2 regions of the Saccharopolyspora gloriosae genome follow, and region 1 is predicted to be linked to the other one. Evidence: riboswitches for the same ligand, from Rfam matches in the RefSeq annotation. Region 1 holds a riboswitch; the other holds the start of a gene.

Region 1 (4,124 bases):
TTGCCCGCAACTGAGTTGTGCGCAACTCAATGCGAGGAAGGGAACCTTCCTGTCACCCGGTGCCGCCACGCTCCACCGACCCGGGCACGCGACGATCGGAATCGGCACCTCACCACACCGGCTCACCGCGACGAGCGCGGACGAGCAGACCGTGACAGGAAGGTTCCCTTCCTCACGTGGATGACAGGAAGGTTCCCTTGCTCGCCCTGCCCGCCCGGAGCGGGCCTGCGTTCGGGCAGGGCGGCGGGATCAGCACTCGATGACGTTGACGGCGAGGCCGCCGCGAGCCGTCTCCTTGTACTTGGCCTTCATGTCGCGGCCGGTGTCGCGCATGGTCTTGATGACCTTGTCGAGCGAGACGACGTGGCTGCCGTTCCCGCGCAGGGCCATCCGCGCGGCGGTGACCGCCTTGACCGAGGCGACGGCGTTGCGCTCGATGCACGGAATCTGCACCAGGCCACCGATCGGATCGCAGGTGAGCCCGAGGTTGTGCTCCATCGCGATCTCGGCGGCGTTCTCCACCTGCCACGGCGTCGCACCGAGCGCCTCGGCGAGCCCGGCCGCCGCCATCGAGCACGCCGAGCCGACCTCGCCCTGGCACCCGACCTCGGCACCGGAGATCGAGGCGTTCTCCTTGAACAGCACGCCGATCGCCCCCGCCGCCAGCAGGAAGCGGATCACGCCGTCCTCGCTGGCGCCGGGAACGAAGCGCACGTAGTAGTGCAGCACCGCGGGAACGATGCCCGCGGCCCCGTTCGTGGGCGCGGTGACGACCCGGCCGCCCGCCGCGTTCTCCTCGTTGACCGCGAGGGCGAACAAGGTGAGCCACTCCATCGGATCGTCCTGCTCGGTGAGGCTCGCCCGCAGCGCCGCCGCGCGCCGGTTCACCTTCAGCCCGCCGGGCAGCACTCCATCGTTGCTGCACCCGTTGTCGACGCATTCGCGCATCACGCCCCAGATGTGCAGCAGCTGCGCGCGGATGTCCGCCGCGGAACGCCACGACAGCTCGTTGTCGAACATGACGTCGCTGATCCGCGATCCCGAATCGGCCGCCCTCGCGAGCAGTTCCTGCCCGGTGCGGAACGGGTGCCGGACCGCGGTCTCGTCCGGTTTGATCCGGTCGGTCCCGGTGGCGCCGTCGTCGACCACGAACCCGCCGCCGACGGAGTAGAACACCGCGGCGCGCAGTTCACCCGAGGTACCGAACGCGGTGAACCGCATGCCGTTGGGATGCAGCGGCAGCGATTTCCGCCGGTGCATCACGAGGTCGCGATCGACGGAGAAGGCGATGTCGTGCTCGCCCGCCAGCGACAGCCGGCCACCGGTGCGGACGGCGTCCACTCGGTGTTCGACCGCGGCCGGATCCACCGTCTCCGGATCGTGCCCTTCGAGCCCGAGCAGCACCGCTTTCGGACTCCCATGACCATGCCCGGTCGCTCCGAGCGACCCGAACAGCTCGGCTTTCACCCTGGTGACCTCGCCGAGCAGACCCTCGGTGCGCAGGCGTGCCGTGAACATCCCGGCGGCCCGCATCGGGCCGACGGTGTGCGAACTGGACGGCCCGATGCCCACTGAGAAGAGGTCGAAGACGCTGATCGTCACAGATCCGTCCCCCTCAGCCCGGCTTACTCACCACCGGTCAACTGGGCGTATTCCTGCGCCGTGAGCACAGCACCGGTCTGCTCGGCACGCACGTCGAGCAGCCAGCCCTCACCGAACGGGTCCCCGTTGACCACCGCGGGGTCGTCCGCCGCCGCCTCGTTGATCGCCACGACCTCGCCGGTCACGGGCGCGTACAGGTCGCTGACCGACTTCGTCGATTCCAGCTCGCCGCAGGTCTGGCCCGATTCGATCCGCTCGCCCACCTCGGGGAGCTGCACGTACACGATGTCGCCGAGCGCTTCGGCCGCGAAGGGCGTGATGCCGATGCGGACCAGGTCACCGCGGTCCTCGATCCACTCGTGTTCCTCGGTGTAGCGCAGCTGCTCGGGCAGGGACATGGAGGCTCCTCACCATCGTGGGCACAGGTGTGCCCGGGTTCGTGGGCCTCCCCCTCTGTTGCGGAACCTGAGAGCTTCACCGCGTCGTGCGCGGTTTGCACCGTGGGTGCGGCGCCGGAGCGCGCGCTTTCCAGAGTCGCCTCGCCCGAGCGGTCATGGGTGCCTGAGAGTTTGCAGGGAGTGTTTGCTCCTTCGGCGCCCCGTCGGCGCGGGGTCTCTCCCGCCCGGGATCTGCGGCATATGCGGTTGTGGACGTGCCCAGCAACGATAAACGGGCACCCGTCGGTGTCAATGCCCCCTCGCTCCGGATCACACGGATCGAGAGAGGAAGGGAACCTTCCTGTCACCGGTGACAGGAAGGTTCCCTTCCTCGCCTCGCGGAGCGCGGGGTTGCGACCGAATGGAGCTACCCGGGCAGGATTGGTCAGACCACCCTGGGCAGATGGATCACAAGACACGAGGCGGGGTCGCGGCGCCTCGCGCCGGGCGGGCCGCCGCGCTGGTGCTCTCCGCGATCACGCTCAGCACCGGTCTGGTGCTCGCTCCACCTGCGCACGCGGCCCCGGCGGTGGGGGTCTGGTTGACCACGAAGGACGGCCAGAGCAAGCTCGCGCGCCAGCCCGACGCGGAGTTCGGGGCGGGCGGCGGGAACGAGACGATCACGGTCGACCCCGGGACGACGTACCAGGCCGTCGACGGGTTCGGGGCGGCGCTGACCGACTCGTCGGCTTGGCTGGTGAACAACTCCCCGCGGCGCGACGAGATCATGTCCCGGCTGTTCGACGCGGACACCGGAATCGGCCTGACCGCGTTGCGGCAGGTCGTCGGCGCCTCGGACTTCGCGCGCTCGACCTACAGCTACGACGACGTGCCCGCCGGGGAGAGCGACTACGAGCTGGCGGAGTTCTCGATCGCTCACGACGAGGCCGACATCCTGCCGCTGCTACGACGGGCCGGGGAACTGGCTCCGGAGCTGAACGTGGTGGCGACGCCGTGGAGCGCGCCCGCGTGGATGAAGTCCAACGGCTCCATGGTCGGCGGGGAACTGCCGGCGCAGAACTACCAGGTCTTCGCCGACTACCTGGTCCGCTTCGTGCAGGCATACGAGCAGGCCGGGGTCCCGATCGACTCGCTGACCCCGCAGAACGAACCGTTGAACGATCCGCCGTCGTACCCGGGCAGCCCGATGTCCCCGGAAGCCCAGGCGGCGTTCATCGGCAACGACCTCGGTCCGAAGCTCGACGCCGCGGGCCTGGACACGAAGATCCTGGCCTACGACCACAACTGGGACGACACCGAATACCCGAACCACGTGCTCGGCGACGCCAACGCGGCGCGGTACGTCGACGGGGCCGCCTTCCACTGCTACGGCGGGACGCCGGACGCGCAGAGCGCCGTGCACGACGCGCATCCGGACGCCGAGATCCACCTCACCGAATGCTCCGGCACCGAGTCGGAGGATCCGGCGGCGACCTTCGGCGACACGCTGACCTGGCAGGCGAGCAACCTGATCATCGGCGGCACCCGCAACTGGGCCCGCAGCGTCGTGCTGTGGAACCTGGCGCTGGACCCGGCGCACGGCCCGGTCATGGACGGCGCGTGCGACGACTGCACCGGAGTGACCACCATCGACAACGCCACCGGCGAGGTGGACTACAACGCCGAGTACTACGCGCTCGGGCACGCCAGCAAGTTCGTGCGGCCCGGAGCGGTCCGGATCGGATCGAACGAGCTCGACGGGGTGCAGAACGTCGCGTTCCGCAACCCGGACGGTTCCACCGCGCTGATCGCGCTCAACCCCGGCGGTGCCGAACGGCCGATCACCGTGTCCTGGCAGGGCCAGGAGTTCGACTACGCGCTCCCCGCAGGCGGTCTCGCCACCTTCACCTGGCCCCCGGCCTGACCCCGGATCGGGTGCGAGGAAGGGAACCTTCCTGTCACCGGTGACAGGAAGGTTCCCTTCCTCGCACCCTCGGCAGGCGTGCAGGGGCGCGGGGAGCGGGGTGTGGGCGGATGATGCGGGAGGGGCTCCGGGCGACGGGGAGGTGTACCGGGTGAAGGTCGCAGTGCCGAGGGAGATCAAGAACCACGAGTACCGGGTGGCCTGCACCCCGGCGGGGGTGC
Region 2 (4,124 bases), 650 kb from region 1:
GGCGAGGTCTCCGACAGGCCGTAGCCCTCGTGGATCGGGGCGCCGAAGCGGCGCTGGAACCGCTCCAGCACCGCGACCGGCAGCGCGGCGCCACCGGAAACGCACATCCGCAGGCTCGGCACCTCGGCGTCGTCGCCCGCGGCCTCCAGCATCCGGATGTACATCGTGGGCACGCCGTTGAGCTGCGTGATCCGGTGGTCGCGGATGAGCCGCAGCGCCTCCGCCGGGTCGAACTTCGGTTGCAGCACCAGCGTGGCGCCCGCGCGGAACGTGGTGTTCAGCGACACCGTCTGGCCGAACACGTGGAACAGCGGCAGGCAGCCCAGCACCAGGTCCTCGGACCGGGTGTCGTTGGCGTCGAACGCGTTCACCGTCGCGTTCATGACCAGGTTGAGGTGGGTCAGCACCGCGCCCTTGGGGCGGCCGGTGGTGCCGCTGGTGTAGAAGATCACCGCCGGGTCCTCCGGGGAACGCGTCTCGAACGCGCGCACCGGTTCGGCGTCCGCAGCCTCCGCCGACAGCGACGGCGGCGCGTCCTGGCTCGGTCCGCCGGAACCGACCGACACCAGCGGGATGCCGGCCCGGCGCGCGGATTCGGCGGCCAGGGCGAGCTGGCTCGTGTGGCCGATGACGAGCTTCGCGCCCGAGTTGCGCAGCAGGTACGCCGCCTCGTCGGGAACCAGCAGCAGCGGCACCGGAACGACGACGGCGCCCGCGGTGAGCACCGCGTAGTAGGCGCGCACGAAGTCGATGACGTTGGGCGCGACGATCGCCACCCGGTCGCCCGGTTCGACGCCGCGAGCGCGCAGCGCGGCGGCGTGCGCGCGGACCTGTTCCCACAGCTCGCCGTAGTCGACCTGCTCGGCGCCTTCGACGACCGCGGTCGCCCGTGGCGTGATCCTGGCCGGTTCGGCGAGCACCGACACCAGCGACAGCGTGGTCTGCGGCTTGATCGGCGCCGAGGACTCGTCGTCGTTGACCATCGTCCACCTCCGTGAGGACGTCGCCCGACGCCGATCGGGGGCCCGCACCGCGCCCGCCGATGGACACCTGGCGACTAACGTCGTTAGTTTTGGACTCTAGGACCACCCCGCGGACCGCGGCAAGACCACCGCCCCGGACACTGTGCGGAGTCGCCGCAGGGCAACCGGCCGAACACGGTGCGGCATCGGAACGCCACGGCGCAGGGCCGGATGGCAGGCAGGAGCGCGGCATGGGCAGACCGAAGAGTCCCCAGCTCACACCGGAACGCATCCGCGAGCACGCGTTGGTGATCATCGACACGTCCGGGCTCGAAGCGCTGTCCATGCGCAAGCTCGCCGAAGCGCTCGGAGTCCGCGCCGCCTCGCTGTACAACCACGTCGCGACCAAGGAAGCCCTGCTGCACGACGTCGCCAACGACGTGATGGCCACCGTGGACACCACCGGCTTCGCCGCCGGCTGGACCACCGGCCTGCTGCGCTGGGCCCGCTCCTACCGGGCGGCGCTGGCCGCCCACCCGAACCTGGTGCCGTTCATGGCCTCCGGCCCGGCCCGCCGCGAAACCTCGCTGAGCCGCGCCGACGCGGTGCACGGCGGCCTGACCAGCGCGGGCTGGCCGCCCCGGTACGCCACGATGATCGGCGCCTCCACCAAGTACCTCGTCGTCGGCGCCGCGATGGGATCGTTCGCAGGCGGGTTCGTCGACGACGCCGAGATCTACGACGACCGGTTCCCGCACCTGCGCAACGCGCACCTGCTGCGCGAGCACGCGGCGGAGATCGACGACGCCAGCTTCGAGGTCGCGCTGCAAGCCCTGGTCGACGGCCTGCGAGTGCAGTACGAGCAGGTCACGGCCCATGCGGACGACTTCGGAGGGTAACGGGATCACGCTCACGTTCGGTTGACTGCGATGTGTGATCTCCGTAGCGTTTCTGAACACAACAGAAGACGAGACGAACACGCCGACGACGTCGAGCGGGAGAGTCTGCGCCCCGCCAGGAGCCCCTGGTCCGTGCAGGATGCGATTCCTGGGTGCAGCGCCGAAGGAGCAATCCTCCCCAACAAACTCTCAGGCCCCGCACCGCACGACACCAGGCGATCACGGAGAAAAGCAGGGACACGCGTCCCTCGCCCAAGGTGCAAGCCGCCGACGCGCGGTGAAACTCTCAGGCCAATGACTCCGGGGAGACCGGCCAGCGCACGCCCGCGCCCGTCGCCGTCGAGGGACCCCGGATATGGTTTCTGCTGGAAGTGGCCGCAACCGGTCCCCTCGGACGTGATCGGTGCCCACGAGGAGGAGTTCCGCACCATGACGTCGTCTTCCCCCTCCCTGAGAGAGACACCGCTAGGGGAGATCCATGCGTCCTCGGGCGCACATTTCACCGAATTCGCCGGGTGGCGGATGCCGGTGCGCTACACCGGCGACACCGCCGAACACCAGGCCGTGCGCACCGCCGCCGGCCTGTTCGACCTCTCGCACATGGGCGAGATCAAGATCAGCGGCCCGCAGGCCGCCGAGGCGCTGGACTACGCGCTCGTCGCGAAGGCCTCGACGATCACCGAGGGTCGCGCCCGCTACACCATGCTGTGCAACGCCGACGGCGGAGTGCTCGACGACCTGATCGTCTACCGGCTCGGCGAGTCGGAGTACCTGGTGGTCGCCAACGCCGCGAACGCGGCCGTGGTCTCCGCCGAGCTCGCCGACCGCGTCGCCGGGTTCGACGCGACGCACGAGGACGTCTCCGACGACTACGCGCTGATCGCCGTGCAGGGCCCGAAGTCCGTGGAGATCCTGGCGCCGCTGACCGGCACCGACCTCTCCGGCGTCAAGTACTACGCCGGGTACCCGAGCGTGGTAGCGGGCGCCGACGTGCTGCTGGCGCGCACCGGCTACACCGGCGAGGACGGCTTCGAACTGTTCACCTCGCCCGCCGACGCCCCCGCCGTGTGGCGGGCGCTGACCGACTCCGGCGCCGCGCACGGCCTCATCCCCGCCGGGCTGTCCTGCCGGGACACGCTGCGGCTCGAAGCGGGCATGCCGCTGTACGGCAACGAGCTCTCCGCGTCCCTGACCCCGTTCCACGCGAACCTGGGCCGGGTCGTGAAGCTCGACAAGCCCGGCGACTTCGTCGGCAAGGAAGCGCTGGCGAAGGTCGCGGAAGCGCCGACGGAGCGCACGCTGGTCGGCCTGCGCACCGATGCCCGCCGCGCTCCGCGGCACGGCTACCGGGTGCTCGACACCGACGGCGCCGAGATCGGCGAGGTCACCAGCGGTGCACCGTCACCGACGCTGGGCCACCCGATCGCAATGGCGTACGTGGACCGCGCGCACAGCGCCCCCGGCACCGCCCTGCAGGTGGACATCCGCGGCAAGTCGATCGACGTGGAAGTCGTCGAGCTGCCGTTCTACCGCCGGTCCGCCTGAGACCGCACCGCCCTCGGGGCACCACGAACCTCGAAAGGACCGCCCGGAACTTCCGGCGCAGCCCAGATCGAACACAGGAGGCAATTGCTCATGTCAACACCGGACCTGTTCAACGACCAGCTCTCGGCGGTGGATCCGGAGGTGGCCGAGGCCGTCGGTGCTGAACTCGGCCGTCAGCAGAACACGCTGGAGATGATCGCGTCGGAGAACTTCGCGCCGCAGGCCGTGCTGCAGGCGCAGGGTTCGGTGTTGACGAACAAGTACGCCGAGGGCTACCCGGGCAAGCGCTACTACGGCGGCTGCGAACACGTCGACGTCGTCGAGCAACTCGCGATCGACCGCGTCAAAGAACTCTTCGGCGCCTCCTTCGCCAACGTCCAGCCCCACTCCGGCGCGCAGGCCAACGCCGCGGCGATGCACGCCCTGCTCAAGCCCGGCGACACCATCATGGGCCTCGACCTCGCCCACGGCGGGCACCTGACCCACGGCATGCGCATCAACTTCTCCGGCAAGCTCTACAACGTCGTGCCCTACCACGTCCGCGACCACGACCACCGCGTCGACATGGACGAAGTCGCCCGCCTCGCCCGCGAGAACAAACCCCAGCTCATCATCGCCGGCTGGTCGGCCTACCCCCGCCAACTCGACTTCGCCCGCTTCCGCGAGATCGCCGACGAAGTCGGCGCCTACCTCATGGTCGACATGGCCCACTTCGCCG

What was found. A riboswitch is a leader RNA that binds a small molecule or an ion and turns the genes downstream of it on or off. The one in region 1 is predicted to bind glycine.
Region 2: linked by a shared signal. The riboswitch ahead of gcvT (glycine cleavage system aminomethyltransferase GcvT) and the one ahead of gcvH (glycine cleavage system protein GcvH) in region 1 are both predicted to bind glycine.

The regions. Positions count from the first base shown of each region.
Region 1 covers NZ_JACHIV010000001.1:5,427,558-5,431,681, forward strand. The annotation lists gene BJ969_RS23670 (L-serine ammonia-lyase) at 250-1,602, opposite strand; gene gcvH (glycine cleavage system protein GcvH) at 1,626-2,000, opposite strand; glycine riboswitch at 2,046-2,140, opposite strand; glycine riboswitch at 2,141-2,233, opposite strand; gene BJ969_RS23680 (glycoside hydrolase family 30 protein) at 2,443-3,903, shown strand; gene ald (alanine dehydrogenase) at 4,055-4,124, shown strand, end outside.
Region 2 covers NZ_JACHIV010000001.1:4,775,940-4,780,063, forward strand. The annotation lists gene BJ969_RS20750 (long-chain-fatty-acid--CoA ligase) at 1-983, opposite strand, end outside; gene BJ969_RS20755 (TetR/AcrR family transcriptional regulator) at 1,214-1,861, shown strand; glycine riboswitch at 1,948-2,075, shown strand; glycine riboswitch at 2,076-2,172, shown strand; gene gcvT (glycine cleavage system aminomethyltransferase GcvT) at 2,291-3,406, shown strand; gene glyA (serine hydroxymethyltransferase) at 3,497-4,124, shown strand, end outside.